Regions from separate parts of the Exiguobacterium sp. N4-1P genome, predicted to be linked through region 1. Evidence: riboswitches for the same ligand, from Rfam matches in the RefSeq annotation. Region 1 holds a riboswitch; each other region holds the start of a gene.

Region 1 (4,659 bases):
GGGATAGGTCCCGTCAGCAGTCTTTCGTGTATCGGTCAGTGGATTAAAAGTCAATTTCGTCAGGGTCCGGTCCGAGGCGGACTTCTGTCGCGAGACGATCGATTTGTTCGAGGTCGTCTGCATCGAGTTGGAAATCAAACACATCGAAGTTTTCAGCAATCCGTTCTGGTGTGACTGATTTCGGAAGCGCAACGATTCCGTTATCGAGGTGCCAACGTAGAACGACTTGTGATGGGCTCTTACCATGTTTTTCAGCAATCTCTTTGAAATCATTGATTTCAAGGAACTTACCTTGCATGAGTGGGCTCCATGCTTCGACTTGAATGCTGTGATCTTGCAAGTATTCATGCAATTCATGCTGTGGAAGTTGTGGATGAAGCTCGACTTGGTTGATCATCGGCGTCATGAGTCCTTCTTCAGCAAGTGTATCGAGATGATGTTCTTTAAAGTTCGATACACCAATCGCCTTGATTTTACCTGCTTCGTAAAGTTCGACCATGGCTTTCCATGCTTCGACATAACCTTCGACCGGCCAGTGAATGAGATAAAGATCGAGATAATCGGTTTCTAGTCGCTCAAGTGACTCAGCGAAAGCCTCTTTCGTCCGTCCGGCACGAATGTCATCGTTCCAAACTTTAGACGTCAAGAAGAGTTCTTCACGTTTCACGCCGCTTTCTTTGATTCCTTTTGCGACACCACGTTCGTTTTTGTAGACGGCAGCCGTATCGATATGACGGTAACCGACGCGAAGTGCTTCTGCGACGGCAGCCGGTGCTTCCGTCTCTTCATCGACTTGCCAGACACCGAACCCGATCTGTGGAATCGTGATACCATTTGAAAGTTTTGCGTATTGCATGTATATACTCCTCCTTCAATGAAACTAGAATATGGATTTGCCTGTTCAGTTTAGCATGAACTTAGCGGAACATCTGTTTTGATGCTCATAAGCAGGGAATATAGAATGGGAAAGAGAAGAAAGTCTACTGATGCATAAACGAAGAGAGGTGTAATATCATGGTGAAATCGATTAAAAAAGTACCAAAAGGAGTCTGGACAAGCATCGCAGCACTATTAGGTGCTCAAGCCACGTTCCTCTTTCTTGGTGCCCGCAAGACAGGACGCAACCCATGGGTATGGGGGGGAGCAGGACTTGTTCAATTTCCGCTTCCGGCGATTGCCTATTTCATTTTGAATCGTCAAGAAAAACAGAAATAAAGTGAACCCCCCGTCGCAGACGAAGCGACGGGGGGTGTTTGTTTTACGACATGTTGTTTTTCTGTGCGGCATCACTCTTCCGGCGTGGGAAGCCGAAGAAGATTGCCAGTGATCCACAAACGAACAGTAAAAATGGATAGAACAAATAAGGAATCAGTTCGGGTGACGCCGTTTTCGTCAATTCAGCGGCAATCAAAAGTTGCGCTCCGTACGGGATGATTCCTTGAACACCACAGGAAAAGAGGTCGAGGATACTGGCTGACTTCTTCCGGTCGATGTCATACGTATCCGCGATTTCAGCAGCGAGCGGACCGGCGACAAGAATCGAAATCGTATTATTTGCTGTTGCGAGATTCGTTGCACTGACGAGGGCAGCCATACTGAACTCAGCTCCCCGGCGTTTCGAAATCTTTCGTGTCAGCGTTTCTTTGAGATAAGCAATTCCACCGTTATAGGTGATCAGGCTGACGAGTCCACCCATCAGCAACGTTAAGATTGAGATTTCTGCCATCCCCATCAATCCGTCAGACATCGCGAGGACAAATCCACTTACTCCGAAACTACCGTCGATCATTCCGATGATGCCTGTCAATAACGTCCCGCCGAGTAAGACGAGAATGACGTTGACACCAAAGAGTGCGAACACGATGACGGAAAGATACGGAATCAGCTTATAAAATTCAAATGCTTTCGCTTCGACGACATCTCCGGAACCTGACACGAAAGCGAGTAAGATGACAGTGATGACGGCAGCAGGCAAGACGATTAAAAAGTTCGTTCTGAATTTATCACGCATGTTCGTTTTTTGTGTCCGGACAGCGGCGATTGTCGTATCTGAGATAAACGATAAGTTATCACCGAACATTGCTCCACCGACGACGGCAGCAGCGGCGAGTGCGACATTGACACCCGTCGCGTCATGAATCCCGAGTGCGATCGGTGCAAGGGCAGCGATTGTGCCGGTCGAAGTTCCCATCGCCATCGAGATGAAAGCGGCAATGATGAACAATCCACTCATTAAAAGAGACTGGGGTAGGAAACTGAGTGCAGCGTTGACGGTCGCATCAATGGCTCCGATTGCATTCGCTGTTCCAGAAAATGTGCCAGCGAGTAAAAAGATGAAGACCATGATCATGATGTCCGGATTTCCGGCACCGCGGGCAATCCGCTCGACGGTCTGGTTGATGTCTCCCTTAGATGTCGCAGCAGCAAAAATCAAGGCGATTAAAGCTGCAATCAAGATGGGGAATTTGTAAAAGTCGTTATAGAAGATTCCTGCACCGATGAATAATACAAGGAAAACGAACAAGGGGAACAACGCCCATTTGTTCGGCGTAACCGTTTCGTTCATGTGAATCACTCCATTTCTTCAGCATACAAAAAAAGACCCCTTCGCAAGAAAGAAGGAGGTCTTTACTGAAAAAGACGCTCTTCTTATCTCTCAAGCCATAGCTTGCTGGATTTGGCACAGTACGAATCAATCGTCCGCTGCCGAAACATCATTGGGCCAGTCCCTCCGTTTCTCGCGATAAAAAGAAGTCATTTAGTTGTTTAGTCGTTGTTTAAAACACGTTTATTACCCTAACGTATCTTTTAATGCTTGTCAACTGTACCTTACTGCAGTGCTTGTTTGAGCGTCGTCACGTTTTCGTTCATCAAATCAAAGTACGATTGATCTTGTTGATCTTTTGCGACGGACTCGAGGTTATGAATCGTAATCGATTCGGCACCGATTTCTTTTTGGATGACACGGGCGACCTTTGGCGACACCGTCTCTTCGAAGGCGATATAGTTTAAGTCATGCATCTCTGCTTCCTTGACGATGGCAGCCAGCTGTTTTTGGGACGGTTCGTCAGACGGTGAAATACCGGCAATCGGCAGTTGCGTGAAACCGTAACGTTCCGCCAAGTACCCGTATGCGGCATGCGTGACGAGAAGCTCCTTTTTCGAACCGGAGTCAACAGCTTTTTGTAAATTTTGGTCGAGTTCATCTGCTTGTTTGTTAAAGAGTGCGAGGTTTTTATCAAACGTTTCCTTCCGGTCAGGTGCTTCCTTTGCTAACGCGGTCGTAATCGAGTCAGCCATTTTCTTGGCGTTGTTCGGGTCGAGCCAAACATGCGGATCGTATTGTCCATGATCGTGCGACTCTTCTTCAGCCTCGTGATCATCATGGTCATCGTGTGCGTCTTCTTCGTGCGTATGAAGCGAAGCGGAAGCTTCGAGTAAGTCGATATTTTTACTTGTCTCGACAAAACGAATGGAATTACCGGCTAAACTTTCCTTAATCTTTTCAGAGTACGGCTCAAGGGTTGTGCCGGTAAGTAAAAATAGATCGCCTTTCGCAATCGTCGTCAGTTGCTTCGGAGTCGGCTCATACGAATGCGGGTCGGCGCCAGGGGGAACGATTAATTCGACCTGGACGTCCTTTCCGCCGATTTCTTTGGCGATGGCTGCCGTGGCGAACGTCGACGTATAAATTTGCAATTTACCGTCTTCGTCTGAATTTGAAGTCGATGAGCCGCATGCGGCGAGCAGACTGGCAGTTACTGTCGCGATGGTTAACGCTGGAATGATTTTTTTCATATATGAACCCTCCAAGATAATTAAAACGTAATTGTTCCGATTTGGACTTTCTAACTATATCCGACGGAAATTAAAGCGTCAAGTCGGAATGTTGTGAAGTTCTAGTTCAAAATAAATCGGGTAAGAGAAGAGTAGAAGTGAAATCGGAATGAGCCTTGGAGGTGATGAGGTGAAACGTGAAACAGCATGGTTGATGGGTGGCGCCGCTATTTTGACGACGGCTGCTGCTGGTGCGAGTATTTGGAATAATTATGGAGCCTTACTCAGATGGACGGAGCCGGTCTTGCCGCTTACCGAAAAGCAATTAGCACCACGAAATCTTTTATACAAGACGGTCAATCAGCAGGACTTGACGTTAGATATCTATTATCCACCGGGAGAAGGGCCGTTTCCGGTCGCGATTTATGCTCATGGCGGCGCATTCGTTCGTGGAAACCGTGATGATGTGTTTAGTTTTGCTCCAATCATCGACCGGTTTTTAGAACTCGGGATTGCCGTTTGCAGCATCGACTATCGTTTATTTGAGGATGGCAGCTACTTTCCGGACAACCTGGAAGATGTTCGAGATGCCTTATGTTTTTTAAATCAACAAGCGGATGAATTACGCATCGCGCGCGGTCGCATGCTTTTATGGGGTGATTCAGCAGGTGGAGCCCTAATGTTGACGACGGCGCTTGCCCCGACTGAATTTATCGGCGAACAGGCGGAGGCGCATCTTCCTTTAATCAGTGGAGTCATCGCCTTGTATCCGCCGACGAATTTTCTGTTGTTTAAATTCATTCAAACCTGGATTGCCCATATCAAGTTTTATGGGGGTGGACGTGAAGAATGGCGACAGTTGATGATGCGTGTCTCCCCGGC
Region 2 (4,659 bases), 510 kb from region 1:
TTAGAAGCGCTAGGTGCTTTGTTACCTGTCCTCGTACCCGGCGGTTTAATCGTCCTCGTCATCTATCATGGACATGTAGAAGGAAGACGTGAACGGGATGCTGTTCTCGATTATGTCGAAAGTCTTTCGCAGCAAGACTACGCCGTCTTACAGTATCGTTTTCTCAATCAACAAAACAATCCACCTTTCATCATCGCCATCGAAAAAAAATTAAAAAAGCAAACACTCGATTAATAGTAAAAGACGCTGTCAGCACGACAGCGTCTTTTTTGTCATTCCTCAACCATCTTCAAAAAAAGCAATAATTTTTCAGCGAACCGCGTATTGAGACGTTCAAAGCTGAAATGCGGAAATCCATGGAGCCGTTGAAGATAGATTTGATCGCCACCCATTTTCCGGCAAATCTCTAACGTATATTTTACGTCCGCGAATTGATCGTCCGGTGCATAAAAACAAGCGAGGTTGACTCGTGGTAGTTTCTTCCGCTCTTCATCATGTAAGACGATTTCTTCTTCAATCTCCCGGTACTGTGCATATGTCAACTCACCGAGACGTGCCGTATCTTCACTATTTTGACCAAACGGCAACATCCCGAGTGGCGCATCCGGTCGAAAACGATCGAATGCACTTGCAAATACTTGTTTGACGCCACCGAGTTGTTTTGAATTATGCCAATCAAATAACGGCGAAATATACGACAAACTCGCAATCGGCAATTCATATTCCTGCAGTAGCCGGTTGACGACGAGTGCGCCCATGCTGCAGGCGATGATATGAATCGGTAACTTTCGTTTTCCGGCTTCTCGTAAAGCATCCTTCAGCAGTTGTTGATGTTCCTCAAGCGATATTCGGCGCGGTGCGTCTACACGTAACACTTCATAATCCTTTTCAAGGACTCGAATTAACGCATCGCTCGGCGTCGCTCGCAGTTGAAGGGGATAGACAAGTACGATAATTCCTGTTGCTTGATCTTCCACAAACTCACCTCTTCATACAAGTATCTCTGTATTATAACGTTTACATCTTGATGTCAAAACCATCTTAAGTTGGATTTTCATTCATATATACGCTTTAAGCGTGTCACAGGTTCCACTTGACCGAAAATTTCTTCAGTCGTTTCACTTTCTTCTTTAAAACCGAAAGAGACTAGAAACTGGCGCGCTTTATAATTTCTTGATTCAACGTAGACTTCAATTGGAGAAGCACCTTGGTGTTCAAGTTCACGAATCAACTTTCGCCCAATCCCATTTTGTTGATATTTCGGTAGTACGTACAAGCGAACGATTTCCCACGTGCCGTCAACATCGATTGCATGGATGAAACCGACGATTTCTTCCTCGATAATGGCGACATTGAAATATTCTCCCCGCGCTTCCTCCGCCGTCCGAATTGCTCGAACGACTTCTTCTTGCGGATACGCCTCTTGTACGAAATGGGCTTTCGAGCTTTCCGAGTAAATCTCTTCATACGTATCCATCCAAGAGGTGATGGCAATATCATGAATGCGTGCCGCATCAGTAGGAATTGCTTCGCGTATCTCCATATCGGACTCCCCCTTTTTTCCGTTTACCGGTACATGTTCTTTTACCCTGTTCTAGAAAAATCATTCGTTTCCCTCCAAAATTCGAGACAAACAAAAAAAGTTCAGAAACAAACTCGTGCGAGTCTGCTTCTGAACTGAAAATTAAGCGAATCGTTTCGCTTGTTCTTCAAGAATTGCTGCTTTATCAGTTTGCTCCCATGGTAATTCGATATCTGTACGACCGAAATGACCATAAGCTGCTGTCTGACGATAAATCGGACGGCGAAGATCAAGCATCTTGATGATCCCTGCTGGGCGAAGATCGAAATTTTCGGCAACGAGTTCGACGAGTTGTGCTTCTGGAAGTTTACCTGTTCCAAACGTATCAACTGCAATCGATACTGGGTGCGCGACACCAATCGCATACGCAAGTTGAACTTCTGCTTTATCTGCAAGACCAGAAGCTACGAGGTTTTTCGCGACGTAACGTGCTGCATATGCTGCAGAACGGTCAACTTTTGTTGGATCTTTACCAGAGAATGCGCCGCCGCCATGACGTGCATAGCCACCATACGTATCAACGATGATTTTACGTCCAGTTAATCCTGCATCACCTTGTGGTCCACCGATGACGAAGCGACCTGTCGGGTTAATGAAGAACTTTGTTTCCGCATCGATGTATTCTGATGGAATCACAGGTGCGATGACATGCTCTTTCAGGTCTGCTTGGATTTGCTCAAGCGTCACTTCTTCTGCATGTTGTGTTGAGATGACGATTGTATCGACACGAACCGGTTCGTTGTTCTCATTGTATTCTACAGTTACTTGCGTCTTACCATCCGGACGGAGGTAGTCAAGTTGTCCAGTTTTACGGACTTCTGCGAGACGACGAGCAAGTTTGTGTGAAAGTGAGATCGGAAGTGGCATCAATTCAGGCGTTTCTTTCGTTGCATAACCGAACATGAGACCTTGGTCCCCTGCACCGATTGCATCGATTTCTTCATCTGACATGTTACCTTCGCGTGCTTCAAGCGCTTGGTCAACACCGAGAGCGATATCTGCTGATTGCTCATCGATTGAAGTCAATACAGCACAAGTGTCTGCATCGAAACCATATTTAGCGCGTGTATAGCCAATCTCACGAATTGTTTCGCGAACGACTTTCGGGATATCGACATAAGTCGATGTCGTGATTTCACCTGCGACGAGGACAAGTCCTGTCGTGACAGATGTTTCAGCAGCGACACGAGCATTCGGATCGGCTGCGAGGATTGCATCTAAGATAGAATCCGAGATTTGGTCACAGATTTTATCCGGGTGACCTTCAGTAACTGACTCCGACGTAAATAGTCGGCGATTAAGGTTTGTCATGTTTGACCCTCCCAAAAAAGAATTTGACGGTGTACTCATTTCCCCTAGTTGAGTGGGACGGTAAAATGAAAAAAACCTCTCCATGTCCAAAAAATGGTCAGGGAAAGGTTGTGCGTTCTTCCTTTACCCTCTTATCGTTCGAAGTGTTTACTTCGCTTCAGGAGAGCACCTTTTCCTTCATTAATAGAATTCTTAATGTAGGACGGTTGCCGGGTTTCTTCGGGCCTTGTTCCCTCCACCTGCTCAGAATAAGAGTATCCGTTACGAATTACATGATATAAAGTTGTGACCACTCTGTCAAGCTACGTTTTAATTTCTAGTCGAAACTTTCCCGAAGAGATGTTAAACTGTTAATGCTGAAAGCGTTTCCAAATAAATAGAAATCAGCGCTAAAAAAGGATTGCTCACCCTTTAGTATGTCATATATAATAAATGTGTCATACTAAATGTCAGAGCTAAACCAACGTAGGGGAAAGGTGGGGTCAGGATGCCGATGACGGTCCTGAATATCGAAGAGCTACTCAAGAAGGAGCATGTGTTCAAACAACTATCTGTTGCTGAGCTAGTCGAACATGCAATTCGTAACGAAGAAGGGGTTCTTGCTGAAAATGGCGCTCTGTCTGTAGAAACGGGGAAATTTACAGGTCGTTCACCTAAAGACAAGTTCATTGTTCGCGATCAGTCATGCGAGTCACATATCGATTGGGGCCATGTCAATCAACCGATGGAAGCAGACAACTTCGAACAACTTTTACAAAAAGTTCTTCGCTACATGAATGAAGCAGATCAGCTCTACTACACAGAAGCTGCTGCTGGTGCAGACACTCATTTTACCCTTCCGGTTCGGATCGTGACACAATATGCTTGGCATAATTTGTTTGCAAAACAACTATTTTTGCGTGAATATCCGACAGAAGCTGCTTTTGAGCCTTTCACGGTTATTTATGCGCCTCACTTCAAAGCAGATCCGAAAGTCGATGGAACGAATTCCGAAACGTTCATCGCCATGTCATTCGAACATCGGATTGTCTTAATCGGTGGAACAGAATATGCGGGCGAAATCAAAAAATCGATTTTCTCTGTCATGAACTACCTTTTACCTCAACGAGACGTCTTATCGATGCATTGCTCGGCTAACGTCGGTCATGAGGGTGACGTCGCTTTATTCTTCGGATTATCCGGTACTGGTAAGACCACACTGTCTGCTGACGACAGTCGTCAATTGATTGGTGACGATGAGCACGGGTGGTCCAACGACGGCGTCTTCAATATCGAAGGTGGCTGTTACGCAAAAACGGTCAACCTATCGCACGAAAAAGAACCACAAATCTTTGATGCGATTCGTTTTGGCACTGTCCTCGAAAACGTCGTCCTCGATGATGCACGAATTCCTGACTATGATGATACGTCAAAAACGGAAAACACACGGGCCGCTTATCCGATTACAGCGATTGATAATATTGCAGTACCATCACGCGCCGGACATCCGAAAACGATTGTCTTTTTAACAGCTGATGCTTACGGCGTCCTGCCGCCAATCAGTAAGTTGACGAAGGAGCAAGCGATGTATCACTTCTTATCCGGGTATACATCGAAGTTAGCCGGGACAGAGCGTGGCGTAACAGAACCGGAAGCGACATTCTCGACATGCTTCGGTTCACCCTTCTTACCGCTCATTCCTGAAAAATATGCAACGATGCTCGGTGAGCTCATCGACCGGCACGGTGTCACGGTTTACCTCGTCAATACAGGCTGGACGGGTGGCG
Region 3 (4,659 bases), 740 kb from region 1:
TGCTAATTTTTTCATCTCGATCTCTCCTGTCTGTTTAGATGACCTGTTGTCCAATCGCCTGTTCGATCGTTTCCACGCTCGGCCGTTCAATGACGCCGAGTTCCGTGATGATCGCCGTGATGAGCTCGTGCGGTGTCACGTCAAACGCCGGATTAAAGACCTTTGTTCCGGCTGGTGCCGTTACTTTCCCCGCCAGTTGTGTCACTTCACTAGCATCGCGTTCTTCAATTTCAATCTCGTCACCTGATAAACTCGTCACATCAAACGTCGACAGCGGTGCCGCGACATAAAATGGAATCCCGAAGGCACGTGCGAGTAACGCCAGCTGGAACGTCCCGATTTTATTGGCCGTATCCCCGTTACGGGTGATCCGGTCCGCGCCGACGATGATGGCGGTGATCTGCTTTTCCTTGATCGTATGCGCGACCATATTGTCCGTGATCAAGGTGACGTCAATCCCTGCCCGTTGCAGCTCCCATGTCGTCAAGCGCGCCCCCTGCAACAAAGGCCGGGTTTCCGACGCATAGACGGATAACGGGATGCCTTGTTCCTTCGCAAGATAAAACGGGGCCAGTGCCGTCCCGTACGCCGCTGTCGCAATCGATCCGGCGTTACAAATCGTCAACACCCGGTCTCCCGCTTGAAACAGCTCCAACGCATGCACACCGATTTGCCGTGACGTCTTGGCATCGGCTTCATAAAGGGCAATTACTTTTTGTTCCAGACGTTTCGGCAGTTCCTCGAGCGTTGTGCTCGAAAGGATAAGCTGATTGAGCGCATCGAGTACGTTCCGCAAATTGACGGCGGTCGGCCGGGTCGCCAGTAACTCCGCCGATACCGTCAACAGTTTTTGTTTGACCTCGTCAAGCGATCCCGTCGTCCGGAACGCTTCCTGCACGAGGACGAATCCACCGAACAGACTGATTGCCGGCGCCCCCCGGACACGAAGTTGTTTAATCGCCTCAACCGCTTGCGCCAAATCATGAATGACTTCGTACCGTTCTTCTTGCGGGAGACGGGTCTGATCAAGGATCTTTAAGCACGCCCGCTCATAGATGACACTACGGATAAACTCGCTCATCGGCTCAATTCCTCCGTCACGTCAAAATTCCGGAGATCGGTAAACGTCTTACATTCGCCGCGCCGTTTAATCAATGCCGTCCCGAGGCGTAACGCATGACGTTTCCGTTCAAGGCGCGTCGCAGCATCCGGAATTTGTTCCAAATCAGCGACCGGTGCCAAACCAATCGTCCGCCGGATCAGTTCACAACCGGCGAAACCGAGCGCGTCTTGGAGAATTGTACTGAGGACATCATCGACAAGCCCGGGTACCGTCCGGAAAGGTTCGACGGCTTCCCGTTCCCACAGTGCCGTGAACGTCGAAGCAAACGTCAGCCAGAACGTATCGATATCCTTCACCCGCTTCTCCCGCAACTCAGCATAGTTCGGATACGCCGCAAAGCAGAGGTGGGCAATGAACTGACCGACATCAAACCCGAACGGTCCGTAAAAAGCGAACTCCGGATCGATGATTTTCGTTTCGCCCGCCGAAGCAAAAATGCTTCCTGTATGTAAATCTCCGTGTAATAAGGCCTCCCCTTTCGTGATGAACAACGTTTCGAGCTTCGCGACTTCCCGCTTCAGTTTTTCGTCCTGCCAGAGCTGCTGTACGTCTGTTTCCAAGCCGCTCTCGATGTTGTTTGTTTCCGCGTCGTAAAACGGATCCGTAAAGATTAACTTTTCCGTAATGTCGCATAAATCCGGGTTGTAATAGTCACGTGCGACCTGTTTTTTTCCGACCGGACCGAGCGCAAAATCTGACGTGAAAAATAACGTCCGTGCCAAGTAAGAACCGACATGTTCTGCAAGGAGCGGGTAGGTTTCGCCTGCGAGCAATCCCGTCCGAACGATTTGCAGGTGCGACAAGTCCTCCATCACTGTATACGCTTCTTCATGACTCGCATGAAAGACCCGTGGAACGAATGGCGTCGCGTATTTTGCGAATTCCTTCAGTGCCAACTGTTCGATCCAGGCCCGCTCGAGTGACAAGGGCCAGCTTTCCCCGACGACTTTTGCATAAGGTAATGCCTGCTTCAAGATCAAACGTTCTTTCCCTGCCTGAATCCGAAAGACTAAGTTCAAGTTGCCGTCGCCGATTTCTTCTGCCGTCGCTTCTTCCTGTCCGATGAGTCCGAGTTCCCGGACACGTTTAATGGCGTCCTGTTCTGTAAATGCTTGATATGCCATCTTGCTTCCCCCTTCATTTCTACACAAAAAAACGCCGCTTTTCGTCATAGAAAAGAGGCGCGGGGTATCATCCGTCCTCTTATCTCTCAGACGAATGTCTGTTGGATGTAGCACCGTGCCGGATGGTCGGTTGCTGCGGCGTCTTCGGGCCAATTCCCTCTGCCAACTCACGATAAGAGTCATATGTGGTTGTTGTGTTCGATGTTGATTCGAATATTACGCCCGTCTTAAATCATCTGTCAATTCCAATTTTTAGTGAAAAACCATTTAAAAGACCGCCATCTATAGAAGCTGATTTCAAAAAAAATAAATTTTCAAAAAATTATTTGACATCACGTCCATCTCATGTAAAAATTGCAATTAGATTTCACAATTTCATCCAATTCTTATCAAGAGCAGACGGAGGGACGAGCCCTATGATGTCGCAGCAACCGACCAGTTGGCACGGTGCTAATTCTTGCAGCTAACACGCTGACAGATAAGAGTCCACGCGCAATTTTTCATGGTCTCTTGTCATTGACGAGGGACCATTTTTGTATTTTTTAACAAGGGAGAGACGACGATCATGGCGTACATTACCGCAACTTACCAACTCGGCGTGACCGATCAGTTACCAAAACGGGCAGAGCAAATCGCCCTCGGTCTGACGGTCGGCTCATGGACCGATTTGAATCACTTGGAACAACAACAGCTTGAATCCTTTAAAGGACAAGTCGTCCATACGGAAGAACACGACGGAAAAGGGTATGTCACGATCCGTTATCCGGAACACAACGTCTCACGAGACTTTTCGGCGATTTTGACGACCGTCTTCGGCAAGCTGTCACTCGACGGTCAAATCAAACTGACGGATCTTCAGCTTCCCGCTTCATTCACACCGGATTTCCCCGGTGCTAAATTCGGCATTGAGGGCGTCCGCCAATTGATCCAAGTCCATGATCGCCCCCTGTTGATGAGCATCTTCAAAGGCGTCATCGGACGGGATCTCGTTTTTTTACGGGAACAACTGGAAGCCCAGCTCGCCGGCGGGATTGATCTCGTCAAGGATGACGAAATCTTATACGACAATCCGCTGACACCGGCACTCGACCGGGCGCGGATTGGACGGGAAGTCCTCGATGCACACTATGAACGGACCGGTAAACGGGCCCTTTATGCGATTACATTGAGTGGTCCGGTCTTCCGCTTGAAAGAGCAGGCGAAACGACTGGTCGAAGCCGGAGCGACAGCCCTCCTGCTCAACACGTTTACATACGGGCTTGATGTCTTGCGGGAACTGGCAGCCGATCCGGAAATCCCGGTCCCGATCTTTAATCATCCGGCGTTGAGCGGTGCCTTGATCGCCAGTCCCGAGTACGGGATTGCCGCCCCGGTCCTGCTCGGAACGTTGCCGCGGATTGCCGGTGCCGACTTGACACTGTTCCCGTCGCCGTACGGGAATGTCGCCCTCGCCAAAGACTTGGCCCGCGGGATTGCCGTCGAAGCGACCCGAATCGGTGAGACCAAAACAATTCTCCCGGTCCCGTCCGCCGGAATCCACCCGGGTCTCGTCGCCCAGCTTGTTCGTGATTTCGGCGTCGATTCCGTCATCAATGCCGGAGGCGGTGTCCACGGTCATCCGCAAGGTGCTGCGGCCGGAGTCATCGCTTTCCGCCAGGCACTGGGCGCAGCACTGGCCGGCGAATCACTGACAAGTGCCGCCCACCGGCACGAGGAATTACGTGTCGCTCTCGATGCTTGGGGGATCACGAAATGACGATCCGGATTTTATGTGACTTTGACGGAACAGTAACGGAGCACGATAATATCATCGCCTTGATGCAGGAGTTCGCTCCGCCGGAAAAATTTGAACCGTTAAAACAAGGTGTGCTCGACCGGTCGCTCTCGATTCAATCCGGCGTCGGACAGATGTTTCAGCTGCTTCCGTCCAGTCAAAAACAGGACTACATTGATTTCTTGATGACACAGGCAGTCATTCGTCCCGGCTTCGACACCTTACTCGCTTTTGCCAAATCAAACGAGATTGATTTTTCCATCGTCAGCGGCGGGATCGACTTTTTTGTCCAGCCGATTCTTGCGGATGTACTGACGGACGAAGCGATTTATTGCAACGGCAGTGACTTCAGCCAGGAGACGGTTCGAATCGAATGGCCGCATGCCTGCGACGCGGCCTGTACAAATCAATGCGGCTGTTGCAAAACCTCGATCGCCCGGAAGCTGAAGCAGAACGGTGACACGATCATCGCGATCGGCGACTCCGTAACAGATTTTGAACTGGCTAAGCAGGCGGATCACGTTTATGCACGGGATTATCTGATCACGCTATGTGAACAGCACGGCATCCCGTATACGCCGTTTGAAAACTTTCATGACATATTGAATCATCTGCAGACAAAGGTGGTGTACACATGA
Region 4 (4,659 bases), 720 kb from region 1:
GGCAAGTCCGTCTACCGAATGGTCAAACGGGTTACGTCCTCAATCCTTATATCGGAACGAGCAAACCGGATATGCGGTATAACGAGCAAGCCATCAATCGTTCAAAAGTCTATACGGTCAAAGCAACGACTTCATTTTATGACACACCTGCCAGTCCAAAAAGTGCCGGGTTGGTCGAAAAAGGCAAGCGTGTGTATCCACGTTACCGCGTCGGTAATTTCTATGTCATTCAGTCCGGCTGGACGCCCGTCTACATCCCGGTGACGGCCCTTACAGTGACGAGCGAAACAAAAGTTGACAAGAAAAATAATTCACGTGGCGAAAAGTTGATTCAAGCTGCTGTTGCCCATATCGGTACTCCGTACACATGGGGATCACAAAACGTGGCGAATGGTGGATTCGATTGTTCCGGATTGATTCATTATGCGACGAACCAAGCCGGAAAATACGGCGGACGGACGAATGTCCGCGGTTACTGGTACGGAGCGTTCTTTACAAATCAACGCACAAGTATCAGTTCCGGAAAACGCTCGGATATCGTCTTCTTCGAAAACACGTATACGGATGGCCCCTCGCATATCGGGATCATGTTAGATAGTAAACACTTCATTCATGCCGGAGGATCACAACTGCAAATCAGTTCAATTTACGAGCCGCACTGGCGTGAGCACTTCCTCGGTTTCAAATCAATGTAATGATTAAAAAAACGGACCTTCCCTAACCCGGGAGGTCCGCTTCTTTTAGCTAACATTAAAATGTCATTTCCGCATATTTCGTAACTTGGCGATCGATTAAGTACAATTCGATTTGCTCGCGATACGCTTTATAGTGGTCTGACGCAATATGCGCTTCTAACGCTTCTTCATCTTGATAGACTTCATACAGCATGAACTGATGTTCATCTTCAATCGATTGATGTAAGCTATAACGCAAGCACCCCGGCTCGTTTTGTGAAGCTTTGTAGACCGTACTTAAAATCGGAAAGACTTGATCGGCTAAACCTGCTTTGACTGTGATGACCGCGTTGACAATAATTTCTCCCATGACTTGTTTTCCTCCTCATCATTCATTACTCCTATCTGTACCCGTTTTATAGAAAGTCATACCTCAAAAACCTGAAAGGATGATTATGATGCAACAGCAACTCTTCACTCAACTCGATCAACTCGAACAACAAATCATTGAAAGACGTCGTGATCTGCACCGTCACCCGGAACTCTCTTTTCAAGAAGTGCGGACACCAAACGCCATCGCCTCATTTTATGATGAGCTTGGTCTCCCTTACCGCAGGAACGTCGGTGGTAGCGGGATCGTCGCGACCCTCAAAGGAAAACATCCTGGAAAGACCATCGCCATTCGGGCCGATTTCGATGCCCTGCCACTGCAGGAGGAAACGGATCTCGCCTTCCGTTCGATTCATCCGGGTGTCATGCATGCGTGTGGACATGACGGACATACGGCGATTGCACTCGGTCTTGCCTCGGCCTTTACAGCACTGCAAGAAGACCTTCACGGAACAATCGTATTCATTCATCAACACGGGGAAGAAGTCTTCCCGGGTGGTGCCATTCAAATGATTGAAGACGGCTGTCTTGACGGGGTCGATGCAATTTTCGGTACGCATCTCGAAAATGACTTACCTGTCGGAACAATCGGCTATCACGCAGGACATACGCTGTGCGCCATCGATGAATTCGAAATCGTCGTCCACGGACAGGGTGGTCATGCGCAAGCCCCTCATAAAACACAAGATGCACTCGTCGCCGGGGCACAACTCGTCTGTAATCTCCAACACCTCGTCAGTCGGCGCGTTGATCCGTTTTCACCTGCCATCATCGCAATCGGTTCATTCCACGCCGGAACGGCTCCGAACATCGTTACTGGTGAGGCACGGATTGTCGGAGAAATTCGAACATTTGACGAAGCGCTGCGTCACCAGTTACGACAGCAGGTCGATTTGGTTGCCCGGACGACGTGTGCCGGAATCGGTGCGAGCTATTCCATCGACTTTACGACGGGTTATCCTTCCCTTTGGAATCATCCGGTAGAAACAAATCTCGTTAAAGAAGCGACGGCTTTCTTAGGTGAGGCATCTGTCAAAGAACTCAAACCGATGATGGCAGCCGATGATTTCGCCTATTATTTAGAGCGTATCCCAGGAAGCTACTTCTTTACGGGGTCCGCCAAAACGGATGGGAGTACGATTTATCCGCAACATCACCCGAAATATGAAATCGATGAACAGGCATTGCTTATCGGCGCAAAAGCCTTAGGTGCAACCGTCCTTCATGCTTTAGAATCTTAAGGATTGACTTTGTCGTTTTAGAGATGCTATTATCACATCAATGATAACGAATTTAATCAACTTCATATAACACTTATCAAGAGTGGACTGAGAGATCTGGATCGATGACGTCCCAGCAACCTGCCTTCAGTGGCAAGGTGCTACGACCAGCAAAGCGCAAGCTTTGGTTGATAAAAAGCGACGACTCCTTTTGCAACCAAGCAAAGGAGTCGTTTTCGTTTTCTCGCTGTCAGAGCACGAATGATTATAGGGCGACTACCGCCAGCGGAAAGGACGAGATATAGATGGAAAAAGCAACATTCGCAGGAGGCTGTTTCTGGTGCATGGTGACACCATTCGAAGAACTGCCCGGTATTCACGGAATTGTTTCCGGTTATACAGGAGGACAAATCGAAAATCCGACATACGAACAAATAAAAACAGGCACGACCGGTCATTCGGAGGTCGTCGAGATTACATTTGATCCAGCGTTATTCTCATACGAGCGGTTACTCGAACTTTACTGGCCGCAAACGGATCCGACTGACGCCGGCGGACAGTTCCAGGACCGTGGGACACAATACGCACCTGCCATCTTTTATCATACGGAAGAACAGCGCCTTGCTGCGATTGCTTCACGTGACGCGCTTGCTGCGAGCAATCGCTTTAAGCAGCCGATCGTCACACGAATCGAAGCGGCACAAGCCTTCTATCCAGCAGAAGACTATCATCAAAACTTCCACAAAAAGAATCCGGAACACTACAAAAAAGACCGGAAAGCATCCGGTCGCGATGAATTCATCGATGTGGCTTGGAAAGAAGAAGTATCTGTCTAAACTAAAAAAGCCCGCTTCGTGCGGGCTTTCAGCATGTAGACAAACTCTTATGAAGAGTGACTATGCTATAACAAGAGGCAATCCGTTCGCGTTTCCCTGTCTCATCTCGTCTTCAAAGCGATTCGAGACAGACTGTGCTCTAACACTACTCTATGATTTTCTCTGCGGTACACCCTGAAAGCTTCGTTTTTCGTTGACTCCTACGGGAAAAAGCGCGTGAACACGCGCTGCCAAGAGGCTGGCAAGACCCTGCTCGTTGTCCGTGAGGATCAAGGAGCAACGGCTTGCGCCTCGCCCGAGGAAAGCAACGAAAAAGGAAGAAGCTTCCCCCCCACGTTCCTTTGTCTGCATGTTTATGTAGTCAAAAGTTTTCAATTGTCTTTTTGATAAGGTAGCCTAAAAGGTTTTGATTTCTGTCGACTCTAGTTATTCATCACATTCATTAATGTATCCTTATGGTGACGCGCTAACTTGATCAATTCAAAATCGCCCGTACTAATTTTGGCTTTGAGGGTTTCAACTTCCCCCCATGCTAACTCATACTGTTTTTTATCAATGACACCTTGAGATAAAGCATCTTCCAGTTCATCAGTATCCATTATGTACATATCACCAGACGGTAGCAGAACGATGTCTAAAAATAAGTCCTCCCACCACGGACTTCCATTAGTAAAACCATTCTGCAAACAAATATCGATATACCACTGCACAATATTTCCACTCGCATCGAACATCGTTGTAACAGCATGGTGTGCATTTGACGGGAACTGTTGCAGCCACATGTAACCATCATCCAAAATACAGACATGTCCCTTTTCATAATGAACGTTCAAGGGATGCGATACTTGAAGGGCATGCAATAATGTTACATGCCCTTCAAACTCTTCTGTCTCGATTAATGACTGTGCGTACGCTCTCTCGGTGATTCGCTTCCAATTCTCACGTTTTCCATCTCTTCGCTTTAGCATCTTCACACGCCCCATTCAACCATTACGATACCTTTTCCGACAACTCATCCGAAGATTCGATTTCTACGACTTGATATCGTTTCAACACAAAAATACCGGCTAGCATCACAAGCAATCCAGTGACTTGTCCGAGCGAAAGCTCAAGTTCCGGTAAACCGAACCAACCGAACAAGTCGACACATAATGCAAAACTCAGTTGCGAAATCAAGACGACCGAAATCGCAATCGATGGACCGAGCAGCTGAATCCCGCGCATCACACAAAATACGACACCGACACCGACCAGACCACCGAATAAATAAAGCGGTTCGACCGTTTGAATGTTCGAGAATGTGCCACCCCGAAATACGAGTAGCGCAAACAGTGAACCGATGAACCCGACAAAAAAGACGAGGGTCGTCGTCGCCCATGCCCCGAACGCATGACTCATCTGTGCATTCAATACCGTCTGTAAACTAATCATCATTCCTGCCGTAATCGCACAAAACATACCTAGTCCCACGCTAGCCCCTCCTTATTCGTAACTATTGCCATTCGCTTTTTCTTTAATCCGCTCTACATCTAAAATAAT

What was found. Region 1 has a riboswitch for S-adenosylmethionine ahead of A0126_RS13795 (Na+/H+ antiporter NhaC family protein). Riboswitches for the same ligand answer to the same signal wherever they lie in the genome.
Region 2: linked by a shared signal. The riboswitch ahead of metK (methionine adenosyltransferase) and the one ahead of A0126_RS13795 (Na+/H+ antiporter NhaC family protein) in region 1 are both predicted to bind S-adenosylmethionine.
Region 3: linked by a shared signal. The riboswitch ahead of A0126_RS02135 (2,3-diketo-5-methylthiopentyl-1-phosphate enolase) and the one ahead of A0126_RS13795 (Na+/H+ antiporter NhaC family protein) in region 1 are both predicted to bind S-adenosylmethionine.
Region 4: linked by a shared signal. The riboswitch ahead of msrA (peptide-methionine (S)-S-oxide reductase MsrA) and the one ahead of A0126_RS13795 (Na+/H+ antiporter NhaC family protein) in region 1 are both predicted to bind S-adenosylmethionine.

What each region holds. Positions count from the first base shown of each region.
Region 1 covers NZ_CP022236.1:2,686,338-2,690,996, reverse strand. The annotation lists gene A0126_RS13805 (aldo/keto reductase) at 44-856, opposite strand; gene A0126_RS13800 (hypothetical protein) at 1,015-1,215, shown strand; gene A0126_RS13795 (Na+/H+ antiporter NhaC family protein) at 1,259-2,566, opposite strand; SAM riboswitch class I at 2,647-2,750, opposite strand; gene A0126_RS13790 (metal ABC transporter solute-binding protein, Zn/Mn family) at 2,830-3,798, opposite strand; gene A0126_RS13785 (alpha/beta hydrolase) at 3,968-4,659, shown strand, end outside.
Region 2 covers NZ_CP022236.1:2,175,522-2,180,180, forward strand. The annotation lists gene A0126_RS11220 (tRNA 5-(aminomethyl)-2-thiouridylate-methyltransferase MnmM) at 1-234, shown strand, start outside; gene A0126_RS11225 (alpha/beta fold hydrolase) at 273-977, opposite strand; gene A0126_RS11230 (GNAT family N-acetyltransferase) at 1,055-1,543, opposite strand; gene metK (methionine adenosyltransferase) at 1,685-2,893, opposite strand; SAM riboswitch class I at 3,022-3,148, opposite strand; gene pckA (phosphoenolpyruvate carboxykinase (ATP)) at 3,381-4,659, shown strand, end outside.
Region 3 covers NZ_CP022236.1:397,277-401,935, reverse strand. The annotation lists gene A0126_RS02150 (sugar ABC transporter substrate-binding protein) at 1-15, opposite strand, end outside; gene mtnA (S-methyl-5-thioribose-1-phosphate isomerase) at 35-1,081, opposite strand; gene mtnK (S-methyl-5-thioribose kinase) at 1,078-2,247, opposite strand; SAM riboswitch class I at 2,324-2,426, opposite strand; SAM riboswitch class I at 2,631-2,732, shown strand; gene A0126_RS02135 (2,3-diketo-5-methylthiopentyl-1-phosphate enolase) at 2,813-4,003, shown strand; gene A0126_RS02130 (2-hydroxy-3-keto-5-methylthiopentenyl-1-phosphate phosphatase) at 4,000-4,659, shown strand; gene A0126_RS02125 (methylthioribulose 1-phosphate dehydratase) at 4,656-4,659, shown strand, end outside.
Region 4 covers NZ_CP022236.1:373,683-378,341, reverse strand. The annotation lists gene A0126_RS02025 (SH3 domain-containing C40 family peptidase) at 1-695, shown strand, start outside; gene A0126_RS02020 (putative quinol monooxygenase) at 751-1,044, opposite strand; gene A0126_RS02015 (M20 metallopeptidase family protein) at 1,133-2,305, shown strand; SAM riboswitch class I at 2,376-2,482, shown strand; gene msrA (peptide-methionine (S)-S-oxide reductase MsrA) at 2,590-3,120, shown strand; gene A0126_RS02005 (ribonuclease FAU-1 family protein) at 3,543-4,088, opposite strand; gene A0126_RS02000 (DMT family transporter) at 4,111-4,590, opposite strand; gene A0126_RS01995 (Crp/Fnr family transcriptional regulator) at 4,603-4,659, opposite strand, start outside.